DNA from 4 places in the Viridibacillus sp. KH_047 genome. Region 2 is predicted to be linked to each of the others. Evidence: riboswitches for the same ligand, from Rfam matches in the RefSeq annotation. Region 2 holds a riboswitch; each other region holds the start of a gene.
What was found. A riboswitch is a leader RNA that binds a small molecule or an ion and turns the genes downstream of it on or off. The one in region 2 is predicted to bind S-adenosylmethionine.

Region 1 (3,489 bases), 1.7 Mb from region 2:
ATCATTAATAAAGCACCTAACCCTGGAGGCCCATTCGGAACGATGTGGATGAGCTTATCAAAAGATACGTATGGAATTCACGGCACAAATGATCCAAGTTCAATTGGTAAAGCCGTATCTCATGGTTGTATTCGCATGCATAATGAAGATGTAGAAGAATTAGCAAGTATTATTCCGATTGGGACTGCGGTTTTTATACATCCGTAATAGTAAAAAGGACTACCCGCAATAGTCATTGATAGCTGACTTTGTAGTTAGTCCTTATTATAAAATCTATTTATCCCAAACGTCTTTAGCGATACGTACAACATGACGTAATTTTTCCCATTGCTGTTCTTCCGTTAATAGATTGCCTTCTTCAGTAGAGGCAAAGCCACATTGTGGGCTTAAACAAAGCTGATCGATATTCACATATTTCGTTGCTTCTTCGATTCTTCCTTTAATTTCATCTTCATCCTCGAGTTCAGAAGTCTTGGAAGTAATCAAACCCAAAACGACATTTTGATCTTTAATGAATCGCAAAGGTTTAAAATCTCCTGATCGTTCATTATCAAATTCTAAGAAAAAGGCATCCACATTCACACGTGAAAATAGCTCTTTTGCGATCGGCTCATATGCACCTTGATATAACCAAGAAGATTTAAAATTCCCGCGACAAATATGAATCGTAACCGCCATATCTTCCGGTTTATTTGCTAGTGCTTCAACAGTAATATCAGCAAACTTTTTCACTAATTCATCTGGATCAAATCCCTGTTCTTTTATCTTATCTCGAAAAACATCACTGAACAAAGCTCCCCAGCTTGTATCATCTAATTGTAAATAGCGGCATCCTACTTCATAAAAAGCTTGAATCGCATCTTGATATACATTAATAATATCTTTAGCCACATCATCGAGTGAAGCATATGAAGGATTGCTTATATACGGTTCGCTTCCAACTACACCTGAGTAAAAAATCATATTAGGCCCTGGGATTGTAATTTTCGCAACATGCTCACCGGCAATACTTTTCAAATACTTAAAGTCTTGTAAAAATGGATGGTCTTTAGGGAAATTTAATTTCGAATCGACCGTGTATGCCTCCGCTTTTTTCATCGCCCCATTAAAAGCACCAGAAAGGTCTTTTTCATAAACACGAATCCCCTCAATCGCACTGATAAAGTCTAAATGCCACCATCTTCTTCTAAATTCACCATCTGTGACAGCAGATAGACCGACTTCTTTTTGTTTTTCAACAAGCTTTGCAATTTCTATATCCTCAATTAATCGTAATTCTTCTTTAGTTATCTGACCTTGTTGATATTGTGCTCTTGCATCTTTAAGTACTTGTGGACGAAGAAAGCTCCCTACATGGTCTGCTCGAAATGGTGCTTTAGTTATTGTGTTAGTCAAAATGGACAACCCCTCTGAAGTTAAATTTATGTTTTTCACTTAGCTTTTCGGGGTATAAAAAAACCCCTTCTAAAAAAAAGAAGAGATTGGCTTCATAGCTGTTACTCTTCTTATCTTCAAGCGTTACGCTTCTGGAATTAGCACAGTGCAAAAAAAGTCTGTTGCTGAGATATCAAAGGGCCAGTCCCTCCATCTCTCTAAATAAGAAAATTACATATTTTTAATTACTTGTTATCAATCTACATGTATATCCATAGATTGTCAATATTTAGTGTTATTTACCTGTTCAATCCAAGTTTTATCATGTTAAATATTTATTATTACGTAGATTTGAAATTAGTCATATACTTTATTTAATTCTATTGATTTAAGTAGTTTAGGGTACCGCATAATAAAACAATGCCAGGTCTCTATCCTAGACCTGGCATTGTTTTATTAATGTAGATTAAGTTTTTCTTCTACTTTCCGACAGACTTCATCTGCGGATAGGCCCGCCGCTTCAATGATTGAACCTTGAATGGACGTATCGTGAATGCCCAGTGCATTATTGTCCAACCCTGTAATGACACAACAATCTACACCCGTTGCATCTGATTCATGTTTCAGTTCAACGATCTCATATCCCTTTGCAAGCAAAGCCTCTGATACATTCGTTAATGATTGCTCTACACCGATTATCGACATAGTAGGGTTCACCTCCTAGTTGATAAGATGTCCGTTTCTACTTATATTTATGTATACAATTTCAACTAAAACAAAGACAAAACCCCATAATAAGATATCTTGTATAAGTAGTGTCGATGACAATGGTCCATAAAATAAAAAAAAACGCACATCTTAAAAGATGTGCGTTTCTTCAGCTATCTATCATTACCCTCTTCTTCCGCCTCTGCCACCGCGTTTAGACTCGGTGCTGCGTTTTAGAGTAGATAAGTTATCTTCACTTGATTTTAAGAATTTAGCCATCTTATCTTCAAAGGTTTCCTTCGGTTGGAAATTACCTCGTTGGCGATTATCCTTCTGACGATATGGGCGCTTCGTATAAGAAGACGTACTTTCAACAGGTTTATCAATCGCTTTTTTAATAGATAGGGCAATTTTTCCTTCTTTTTCGCTTAGGACCTTTACTTCTACTTGATCCCCAACTTTAAGATGTTCATTAATATCTTTTACGTAAGCTTCTGCAACTTCACTAATGTGCACAAGCCCTGTCACCTTATCCGGTAACTCAACAAACGCACCAAAATTCGTGATTCCTGTAACCTTACCTTGTACCTTACTACCAATTTCTACTGACAATCCATTTCCTCCTAATAAATACTATACTTTATTATATCAAATTTTTTTTTTGATGCCAGTCATCCGTGATATTATTTAATATCAACAATATATTCAATTTAATACTAATAACTTAAGTAGTATTGGTGGCTGGCACCATTAGATTAATAAATAAATTGCACGCAATAGAGGGAATCAATAATATACTCAGAATATATAAGTGAAGGCGAAAGTCCATTTTTGAGAGGAGGAAATGACTAATGTCAAAGAAAGTATTATTGTTAGCTGGAGATGCCGTTGAAGCTTTGGAGATTTATTATCCGTATTTTCGTTGTCTTGAAGAGGGCTATGATGTGCAAATAGCTGCTCCATCGAAGAAAAACTTACAAACGGTCGTTCATGATTTTATTGGTTGGGATACTTATACTGAGAGTAAAGGATACCTTATTGAATCTCATTTGGCGTTTGAGGATGTACAGCCTGAAGAGTATGATGGATTGATTATACCTGGAGGAAGAGCTCCTGAATACATTCGATTAAATGAAAATGTTCCAAAGATCGTCGCTCATTTCTTTGAGGCAAATAAACCAGTTGCAGCAATTTGCCACGCTAGTCTCATTTTAACAACTGTTTCTCAATACTTAAAAGGTCGGGAATTAACGGCTTATATCGCATGTAAACCAGATGTAGAAGCTGCAGGAGCAACTTATATTGAAGACCCTCTCCATGTTCAAGGAAACCTCATTTCCGGACATGCATGGCCAGATCTACCAGGATTTATGAGAGAATTCATTAAACAACTAAATCAATAAAATT
Region 2 (3,489 bases):
ACATGCCATTTGTAAGGCACATCAAATAATGGTCAATTTTGAAGATATTTTTTTGATTGAACAATATGAATTCTATTCTTCTATTAGTATCGGCATAAGCTCAAGTCTAGCAGATGCAAATACACCAGAGGACTTAATAAAATGTGCGAATGTCGCCTTGATTGAAGCTAAAAAGAATAGAGCTAGCAATTACATACAATATAAAAACACGATGAATAGTACTCATAATCAATTGCTGCTGCTAGAAACTAAACTCCGTCATGCTATTATTCAGGATGAAATTCAACTTTATTATCAACCGAAAATCGATTTAAAAACAAATCAATTAATCGGAATGGAAGCTTTAATTCGTTGGTATGATAAGGATTACGGTTTTATTTCTCCAGATAAGTTTATACCCTTTGCAGAAGAGTGCGGATTGATTAGTTCTATTGGTGAATGGACATTGAAAAGGGCTTGTAAACAAATGAAGAAGTGGCTTGATGAATATGGGTTTGATATTCGTATTTCAGTTAATATTTCGCCTATACATTTGAAAGAAAGAAATTTTGTGCACAATTTACGAGCAGTATTACAAGATACAGGTTTACCAGCTAAAAATTTAGAGTTGGAAATTACTGAAATGAGCTTAATGCATCAAACAGAGGAATTAATTGAAACGTTTAATCAAATAAAAGCACTGGGTGTAATCATCGCGATTGATGACTTTGGAACAGGTTATTCCTCTCTCAGCTATTTAAATCAGTTTCCAATTGATATATTGAAGATCGATCAATCGTTCATCCATGGTTTAAAAACAGGGCTTAGTAATGTCGCAATGGTGGCTGCTATTATCAAATTAGCGCATGCATTGAGTATGCAGGTGGTTGCCGAAGGGGTAGAGACGGAAGATGAATTGTATATCGTCCGTGAAAACCTATGTGACTTTGCACAAGGATATTACTTTAGTAAGCCATTACCGACAGATGAATTTTCCGAAAAATTACATGAATTGTATGTATCGAGAATTTAGGGAAGTGTCTTATATACTTAGAAAGCTATACAAAAAGGTCGCCATATACACTGAGGTGACCTTTTTTATATGATTTTTATTCATATAATTTATTTATGCTACTAATAGTAGACGAAGCTTAACAAGAATATTGTAAAGATTTTAACCGCCTATTGCGAGATTATTGTTATGAGGACCATTTAAGCCAGTTACAGCAAAACATACACTGAGAGGGGCCTAGAGACCCTTACAAAGCCTGTGGATAGCGTTTGGCAATCACATCTTACGCTGTTATTGTAGAATGAAAAGCTATCATAATAGATTATTACAATCATACATTATAAAGAATTTTCTAAATTTTATTGACAATAGATTTCTAAAGTTGTAAATTAAGAATCAACAAAATAACTTTTTTCTTATCCAGAGAGGTGGAGGGACTGGCCCTGTGAAATCTCAGCAACGGACGATGTACCGTGCTAATTCCAGAAGCGTATGCTTGAAGATAAGAAGAGTGCATGGACGTATCGCCAACCTCTTCTTATCAAGAAGAGGTTTTTTTGTTTAAAAAAATGATGAGGTGATGGATATGTCAACAGAATTAATCAATGCACTACAAACGTTAAAAGAAAAGAAATGGATCGATTTAACACATACTTTTGGAGCAGAAACACCACGTTTCAACGCATTTAAAGGGTTGGAAAAAACAACTCTATTTTCACATGATGATGGATTTTTTGCTCAGAATTTTTCGTTTGCTGGACAATATGGAACTCATTTAGATGCACCTATCCACTTTGTTCGTAATGCTCGTTATTTAGAAGAATTAGAGTTAAAAGAGCTTGCACTGCCGCTCGTTGTAATAGATCATTCTAAAGATGCAGCAGAGAATCATGATTTCACAATTTCAGTTGAAGATATTTTGAAATTCGAGGCCGATTACGGTGAAATTGAGGCAGGTACATTTGTTGCTCTTCGTACGGATTGGAGCAAACGCTGGCCTGATGTTGAAGCATTTAATAACTTTGATAAAGAGGGAGATCCACATGCACCAGGATGGTCGGTAGATGCACTAAAATTCTTGTTTGAAGAGCGTCATATTAAAGCAGTTGGGCATGAAACATTTGATACGGACTCTAGCATTTTATATCGTCAAAACAATGCATTACTAGGTGAACTATATGTATTGGAACAAGATACATATCAAGTAGAGTTGCTAACTAATTTAGACCAGCTACCCGCAAAAGGGGCGGTCATCTTTAACATCGTACCTAAACCTGAGAAGGCTTCTGGTTTCCCTGTGCGCTCATTTGCTATTCTACCTTAAATACTCATTGCAAATGAATAATAGAAACTGAGAGGTGAACTCTGTGGATATTAGAATTGATGATTTATCAGGATATGAAATTAAGGCATTATTGGAGGAGCATCTTCAAGGTATGGCACTAAATTCTCCACCTGAAAGTATACATGCGTTAAATATAGAGGAATTGAAAAAGCCAGAGATTACTTTCTGGAGTGCATGGGAAGAAGGTGCATTAGTTGGATGCGGAGCACTTAAAGAACTGGATGCACACCATGGTGAAATAAAATCAATGCGTACTTCATCATTATATTTAAGAAAAGGCGTTGCAAGAAGTATTCTTGAGCATGTTATTGAAGTGGCTAGGCACCGTGGTTATAATCGATTAAGTTTAGAAACAGGTGCAACGGAGGCTTTTGAACCCGCTAAGAGGCTGTATTTGAAAAATGGTTTTCAATATTGTAAGCCATTCTCTAATTACATTGACGATCCGAATAGTGCATTTATGACATTAGAGTTATAAGTATATTGATCATTATTTTATTTACAAAAATTTATAAAACAATAAGAGCAAGTTTTGAATAATCTTCATTCAAAACATGCTCTTTCTCTTTGTACTGCTGTATTTTGTTGGACAATACTTCTTACATGTTAAGTAAGCTTTGCAGAACAGCGAATAGCAGTAGCGATAGTTTTTATTTTTTGCTCTTTAGATATTAATGCTTGTTGAGCTTCTTCTAATGTTACGAGCTCGAACCTGATTTTAGCACCTGTTTGTAACTGTGCAAGACTAGCTAGATCAGCTGTGATGACTTGAACCATTTTCGGATAACCACCAGTTGTTTGGCGATCGGCCATTAAAATGATCGGTTTACCATTTGGTGGGATTTGAACTGTTCCAAACGTCACAGCCTCTGATAATAATTCGAATTTCTCTGTCATTGATAACACTGGCCCTTCAAAGCGGTACCCCATACGATCAGCCTCTGTAGAAAGCGTGTAAGGGTTGTTTGTTAAGCAATGCTGACTTTCAGTGGTAAAACAATCCCACTCTGTACCAGGCATCACACGTATTGTTTGAAGTTGATTTAAAGAAATTAATTCGTTGTAATTTACAGACCACGAAGCAGGACCTACTAATTGTATTGCATATTGATGTATTTCTTTATTTTTTTTAGTATAAGGTCCGATAATCACT
Region 3 (3,489 bases), 1.7 Mb from region 2:
ACGTAAGATATTTTGCATTGTTTTAATGACAGGAACGCCACCAGCAGTTGTTGCTTCGTATCCCACTTGTACGCCATATTGCTTCGCTTTTTCTTGTAAAACTAAACCATGTTTAGAGAACATTACTTTGTTAGCTGTAATTACGTTACAACCATTTTCGATTGCTCGTGCTGAATATTTAAATGCGGGTTCTTCCCCAACTATTGCTTCAAATACAACTTGTAAATCTGGAATAGCTAAAATTTCTTCAAAGTTATCTGTTATTAACTCTTGAGGTGCATTTGAACGTGGTTTAGTCACATCACGCACTAAAATTTTAGCAATTTCAATATCTACTCCTAATGTTTCCTTAAACTGTTCACGCTTTTCATTAATGATATGATAAATGCCTTGCCCTACAGTACCAAATCCTAGAATTGCTACCTTTACTGCTGCCATATGATCGCCTCCAAAAATAATATTGCAATCTCACACTCAATCTCCAAATTGTTTTCAAACTCTATCTAGCATAGATGACATCAAAGTCAGATTTTAAAACTCATTTTGTAGTTCCGATTCTGTCTATGTTTCAGCACAATACCAAATGATATTGACTTCCACTTAATTCAGAGAAATAGACATATCGCTAATTACTAATTATGTTGCTGTACAACTGTATTGAACCCCTTTACAGCGTATCTCTCCCGTAATCCCCTTACGAATAGTTTTTCAAATAGCGTTTAGCAATTTTATCAATTACTAATATAATGTGCTTCAATTTTTTTACTTATTGATGATTTTAGACTATAAATGAACAGATTACAAGAAAAATCTTTCCGGAGAGGACAATTGTTTTTTCTAGAAGGTCACAAAAACCGATACTAACAATACTTTAACTGTATTTTAAATTTTGCGACATAACGTTTATAGTTTAAAAATAACGATTTAAAAAGAAAAAAGGACGACATAATGTCCCTCGTCATCCCTTGTCTTGATCTTTTCTCAATATATAAATACTTATTTTGCTACGACTGCTTCAGCTACTTTTGCAAAAGCATTATCTAGTGCTTCAATAATATCCTCAATTGCTTCTAAACCAATTGATAAACGTACAAGTTCTTCAGATACACCCGCTTGAACTAATTCTTCTGCACTTAATTGTTGGTGTGTTGTAGATGCAGGATGGATAATTAACGAACGTGCATCACCTACATTTGCTACATGCGAGAATAACTCAATGTTATCAATTAACTGGCGACCAGCTTCACGACCACCTTTAATTCCGAATGTTAAAACTGATCCGAAACCATTTTTTAAATACTTTTTCGCATTTTCGTGAGTTGCACTTTCTTCAAAGCCATTGAAGCTAACCCACTCAACATTTTCATGACTACGTAAGTATTCAGCTACTTTTTGTGCATTCTCATTATGTCGTGGTACACGTAAATGCAATGTTTCGAGACCTTGAATTAATTGAAATGCATTGTCGGGACTTAATGTTGGACCAAAATCACGTAGTAATTGGACACGCAAACGAGTTGCGAATGCAGCACTAGCAGCATCAACACCGTAACGAATACCATGGTAAGAAGCATCTGGTTCTGTATAGTCAGGGAACTTCCCTTGTGTCCAATCAAATTTACCAGCATCGACAGCGACACCACCGATTACTGTACCGTGTCCACCAATCCATTTTGTTGCAGAGTGCACTACAATATCAGCACCGAACTCTATTGGATTTGAACCATATGGTGATGGAAATGTATTATCAACAATTAATGGAATCTCATTTTCATGTGCGATATTTGCCAAAGCTTCAATATCCACTACAGTTAAACTCGGATTACCAATTGTTTCCACATAAATCGCTTTTGTATTTTCTTGAATCGCTGTACGGAAATTTTCTGGATCTCTTTCATCTACAAATGAAGCTGTAATGCCATAGCGTGGTAAAGTATTGGCTAACAAATTATATGTACCGCCATATAAACTACCTGAAGCAACGACATGATCGCCTGCACGCGCAATATTTAAAATTGAAAATGAAATAGCAGCCATTCCTGAAGATAATGCTACCGCCGCTGTTCCACCTTCTAATAGAGCAACTCGTTTTTCGAATACATCGACTGTTGGGTTCATAATGCGAGAATAAATATTACCGGGTTCTTCAAGTGCAAATAGTTTTTGAGCATGCTCCGTACTATTAAAAGCGTAAGCAGTTGTACGATAAATTGGTACAGCACGTGCACCTGTTGTTGGATCTGCCACTTGGCCACCGTGTAATAATAAAGTTTCTGGACGTAAATTTGTCATCATTCATTCCCCCTAAATGTTTTTTGAGATGGCAAATCGGAGGTGTGAGGAGGATTTTATGGAAAAATAAAAACCCCCTTCGCTAAGAAGAGGGTTGCATGAGCAATTTTTCCTCCCCTTATCTGTCAGATCCGATTAAAAATCTGTAGGAATTAGCACCATTGTGAGTTCGTCGCTCACCGGTTGCTGGGCATCGCAGGGCCTATCCCTCCGCCGCTCTTGATAAGAGTATTTGATTCAGTTCCATCTTGTTGACAAGTATAGAAGATATATCGAACTAATGTCAATACTTTTATTTGTTTTTTCTGAACATTAAATTAAATAGATGCACTTTTAAGAACGATGAATTTAATTTAAGTAGACTTTAAAATATGTTAGCCTAAAGATAGAACATAAATATATATTATTTGGCAAAGGGGTTTCGGATAATGGCAAGAGAATTACTACGTAGTCACGCTTCTGTGCGTAAATATACAGGCGAACTTATTACTAAAGAAGTTGTTATTGATTTAATTGAAACAGCACAAATGGCAGCGAGCTCGCATTTCGTACAAGCTTATAGCGTCATTTGGGTTACAGATGAAAATAAGAAGAAAAAACTTGGAGAACTTTCGAATAATGAATTCCAATTCGGAACAGCGGGTGCTTCGTTTTTATTTTGTGTAGATTTTAAACGACTGCAAGTTGCGGGACAGAAGAATGGTGTAGAAATTATTGCTGATTCTGCGGAGAACGTACTTGTGGGTGTAGCAGATGTTGCACTTTTCGCTCAAAACTTCGTTATTGCTGCTGAAGATCAAGGTTACGGTATTTGTTATATTGGTGGAGCACGTAATAATCCAAAAGAAATTAATGAATTATTTGGACTTCCTGAATATGTATTCCCATTGTTTGCTATGACGATTGGTGTACCTACGAAACGTAATGAAACAAAACCTCGTTTACCAGTTCAAGCTGTACTACATGAAAACACTTATGATGTAGAACAATATGACACATTGTTAGATGAGTATGATGCAACAATGGAAGCCTACTATGCAAGCCGTGGGTCGAATCGTAAAATGGCCAACTGGACAAAACAAATGGCGGATTTCTTAATAGAACAACGTCGACCACATATCAAAGAATTTTTGGCTCAAAAAGGCTTCACTTGGAAGTAATAAAGCAAGCTCTGAAATTAGGGATACTTAGTTTTAG
Region 4 (3,489 bases), 1.4 Mb from region 2:
ATTTCTAAACCGAAGATAGCATCTTTTTCAGTAAAGACGTTATTTAGTTTACCGTCAATTGCAGCGCGAACCATTGTACGAGTGTAAGAAAGTTTCATACGGTTACCAACGCCGTACTCGCCACCAGTCCAACCAGTGTTTACTAAGAAAACGTTTACTTCGTGTTCGTCGATTTTGTTACCTAACATCTCAGCGTAAACTGTTGCTGGAAGTGGTAGGAATGGAGAACCGAAGCATGTTGAGAATACTGGTTCAGGTGAAGTAACACCACGTTCAGTACCTGCTAGTTTAGATGTGAAACCACTTAAGAAGTGATACATTGCTTGCTCTTTTGATAACTTGCTGATTGGAGGCAATACGCCAAATGCATCTGCAGTTAAGAAGATGATTGTTTTAGGATGGCCTGCAACAGATGGATCAACAATGTTTTCGATATTTTGGATTGGGTAAGCAACACGAGTATTTTCTGTTAGCGAAACATCATCGTAGTCAGGAATGCGTGTTTCTTCATCTACTACTACGTTTTCTAATACAGTACCAAAACTGATAGCATTGTAGATTTCAGGTTCTTTCTCTTTAGAAAGGTTGATAGTCTTAGCGTAGCAACCGCCTTCGATATTGAATACACCGTTGTCAGACCAACCATGTTCATCATCACCGATTAGTTTACGATCTGCATCTGCAGATAAAGTTGTTTTACCAGTTCCAGATAAACCGAAGAATAATGCTACATCGCCTGCTTCACCAACGTTTGCTGAACAGTGCATTGAAAGAATACCTTGTTGTGGTAATAAGTAATTCATGATACCGAAAATGGATTTTTTCATTTCTCCAGCATATTCAGTTCCGCCAATAAGGATGATACGTTTTTCAAGGGAAACGATAATGAAAGTTTCTGAATCAGTACCGTCTACTGCTGGGTCCGCTTTGAAAGTTGGAGCAGAAACGATTGTGAAGTCAGCTTCATGAGTTTCTAATTCCTCTTCAGTAGGACGAATGAATAATTGATGTGCAAATAGGTTATGCCAAGCGTATTCGTTCACTACACGAATAGCTAAACGAGATGATGGGTCTGCACCTGCAAAACCTTTAAATACAAATAATTCTTCTTTTTCTTTTAAGTAGTTTACTACTTTAGTGTATAATGAGTCGAAGATATCCGACGAAATTGGTCTGTTTACTTTACCCCAATCAATTTTGTCTTTTGAACTGTCTTCTTCAACCATATATTTATCTTTAGGAGAACGACCTGTATATTTTCCTGTGACTGCTCTTACTGCACCATCAACAGTTAGGATTGCCTCACCGCGTGAAGTAGCTTTTTCTGTTAATTGTGGTACTGAAAGTTGTTCAAGAATATTTTCACCTTTCAATAATTCCTTCAGTTCATTCGTAATTTCTACTGAATTCATCGTTTTACGTACCATCCTTTTTATATTATTCCTCTTAATAGAGGGGATTTATAATTCATTTCGGAAATTAGTATAACACATTTAGTTAATTAATCTATACTAATCACCATATAATTTTTTTGAAAGTTGTACTTTTTTTTAGAAATAAAAAAGAGGTTGACAACTTAGCTATAATGTTCTAATATGAGAAATTGAACGGATACTCTTATCCCGAGCTGGTGGAGGGTCAGGCCCTATGAAACCCGGCAACCTGCATTGTGATTTTATGTGATGCGCTGGTGCTCAATCTGATGCAAGGATTTAATCCTTGAACGATAAGAGTGAAAGGTGCTTATGAATTATTCCCTTCCACTCATTAGTAATAATGGGGGGAAGGGTTTTTTTATTTAAAATAGACCAATTCCTAAATTTTTGATAAGTATATGTAATTTATGCGGTTCTATTTATATAGTGGCACTTTCTAGAATCCTCGTGTTAAAGGCAGCAACGGCTTGGCGTTCAATCCTACTGGAAAGAACTAACATGGGTAATGAGTACCGTATCATTTCCGAGGCAATCTCGCAGATAATAGGAGGAAACCAAATGACAAACCGTCGACTGTTTACATCAGAGAGTGTAACAGAAGGACATCCAGATAAAATTTGTGATCAAATTTCGGATGCCATTTTAGATGAAATCGTTTCAAAAGACCCGAATGCACGTGTAGCATGTGAAACTACAGTAACAACTGGTCTTGTATTAGTAGCAGGAGAAATTACAACATCAACTTATGTTGATATTCCTAAAATCGTTCGTGAAACGGTAATGGAAATCGGCTATACACGTGGTAAATATGGCTTTGATGGCGAAAACGTAGCTGTTTTAACGGCAATCGGTGAGCAATCAGCTGATATCGCATTGGGCGTTGACCAAGCACTAGAAGCACGCGAAGGCTCAATGACAGATGAAGATATTGAAGCAATTGGTGCAGGTGACCAAGGTTTAATGTTCGGATACGCATGTAACGAGACACCTGAGTTAATGCCTTTACCTATTAGCTTGGCACATAAATTAGCACGACGTTTAACTGAAGTTCGTAAAACAAAAGAGTTAGATTATTTACGTCCAGATGGTAAAACACAAGTAACAATCGAGTATGATGAAAATAATCGTCCAGTTCGTGTGGATACAATTGTTATTTCAACTCAACATGATCCAGAAGTAACATTAGAGCAAATTAAAGAGGATTTACAAGCACGTGTAATTGCTCCAGTTGTACCTACTGAATTACTAGATGAAAAAACAAAATACTTCATCAACCCAACTGGTCGTTTTGTAATTGGTGGACCAAAAGGTGATGCAGGCTTAACAGGACGCAAAATTATCGTAGATACTTATGGTGGATATGCTCGTCATGGTGGCGGTGCTTTCTCTGGTAAGGATGCGACTAAGGTTGACCGTTCTGCAGCTTATGCAGCACGTTATGTTGCCAAAAATATCGTAGCAGCTGAACTTGCTGAGCGTTGTGAAGTACAATTAGCTTATGCAATTGGTGTTGCACAACCAGTTTCAATTGCAATCGATACTTTCGGTACTGGTAAAGTAAATGAAGCAGATTTAGTTGAATGGGTTCGTGAATTATTTGATTTACGCCCAGCTGGTATTATTAAAATGCTTGATCTACGTCGCCCAATCTATAAACAAACAGCTGCTTATGGTCACTTTGGCCGTACAGATTTGAATGTTCCTTGGGAAGCTACAGATAAAGCTGCCGTTTTAAAAGAAAAAGCGGGACTTTAATTCAATCTAAAAAATCTCAATAACATAAAATATCCCGAGTTACATGTTGATTATTTAAGTAATCATCGTAGCTCGGGATATTTTTTATTTTATATAGAAGAAACTCATAGTAAGAGAATAAAAAAACCTGAGAAATCGTTTGAAAAACGATACTCAGGCATCTTGATTGAATTATTTTTGAAGTGATTTATAATATTGTCCTTTTTCGTAATACTCGTTGACAATACGGTCCATATCTTTTTTATCTTCCTCTGTTAACTCTCTAATAACTTTTGCAGGGCGTCCAAATGCTAATGTG

Region 1: linked by a shared signal. The riboswitch ahead of AC3IS5_RS02485 (5-methyltetrahydropteroyltriglutamate--homocysteine S-methyltransferase) and the one ahead of AC3IS5_RS11090 (cyclase family protein) in region 2 are both predicted to bind S-adenosylmethionine.
Region 3: linked by a shared signal. The riboswitch ahead of AC3IS5_RS18935 (O-acetylhomoserine aminocarboxypropyltransferase/cysteine synthase family protein) and the one ahead of AC3IS5_RS11090 (cyclase family protein) in region 2 are both predicted to bind S-adenosylmethionine.
Region 4: linked by a shared signal. The riboswitch ahead of metK (methionine adenosyltransferase) and the one ahead of AC3IS5_RS11090 (cyclase family protein) in region 2 are both predicted to bind S-adenosylmethionine.

The regions. Positions count from the first base shown of each region.
Region 1 is NZ_CM174479.1:492,045-495,533, reverse strand. It holds gene AC3IS5_RS02490 (L,D-transpeptidase family protein) at 1-207, shown strand, start outside; gene AC3IS5_RS02485 (5-methyltetrahydropteroyltriglutamate--homocysteine S-methyltransferase) at 274-1,395, opposite strand; SAM riboswitch class I at 1,503-1,603, opposite strand; gene AC3IS5_RS02480 (YkuS family protein) at 1,831-2,079, opposite strand; gene AC3IS5_RS02475 (S1 domain-containing RNA-binding protein) at 2,266-2,694, opposite strand; gene AC3IS5_RS02470 (DJ-1/PfpI family protein) at 2,934-3,485, shown strand.
Region 2 is NZ_CM174479.1:2,216,923-2,220,411, reverse strand. It holds gene AC3IS5_RS11095 (putative bifunctional diguanylate cyclase/phosphodiesterase) at 1-1,012, shown strand, start outside; SAM riboswitch class I at 1,405-1,500, shown strand; gene AC3IS5_RS11090 (cyclase family protein) at 1,578-2,315, shown strand; gene AC3IS5_RS11085 (GNAT family N-acetyltransferase) at 2,359-2,814, shown strand; gene AC3IS5_RS11080 (5-oxoprolinase subunit C family protein) at 2,943-3,489, opposite strand, start outside.
Region 3 is NZ_CM174479.1:3,872,935-3,876,423, forward strand. It holds gene AC3IS5_RS18930 (homoserine dehydrogenase) at 1-438, opposite strand, end outside; gene AC3IS5_RS18935 (O-acetylhomoserine aminocarboxypropyltransferase/cysteine synthase family protein) at 997-2,292, opposite strand; SAM riboswitch class I at 2,408-2,521, opposite strand; gene AC3IS5_RS18940 (NADPH-dependent oxidoreductase) at 2,721-3,452, shown strand.
Region 4 is NZ_CM174479.1:835,660-839,148, forward strand. It holds gene pckA (phosphoenolpyruvate carboxykinase (ATP)) at 1-1,412, opposite strand, end outside; SAM riboswitch class I at 1,615-1,733, shown strand; gene metK (methionine adenosyltransferase) at 1,995-3,191, shown strand; gene AC3IS5_RS04305 (gamma carbonic anhydrase) at 3,363-3,489, opposite strand, start outside.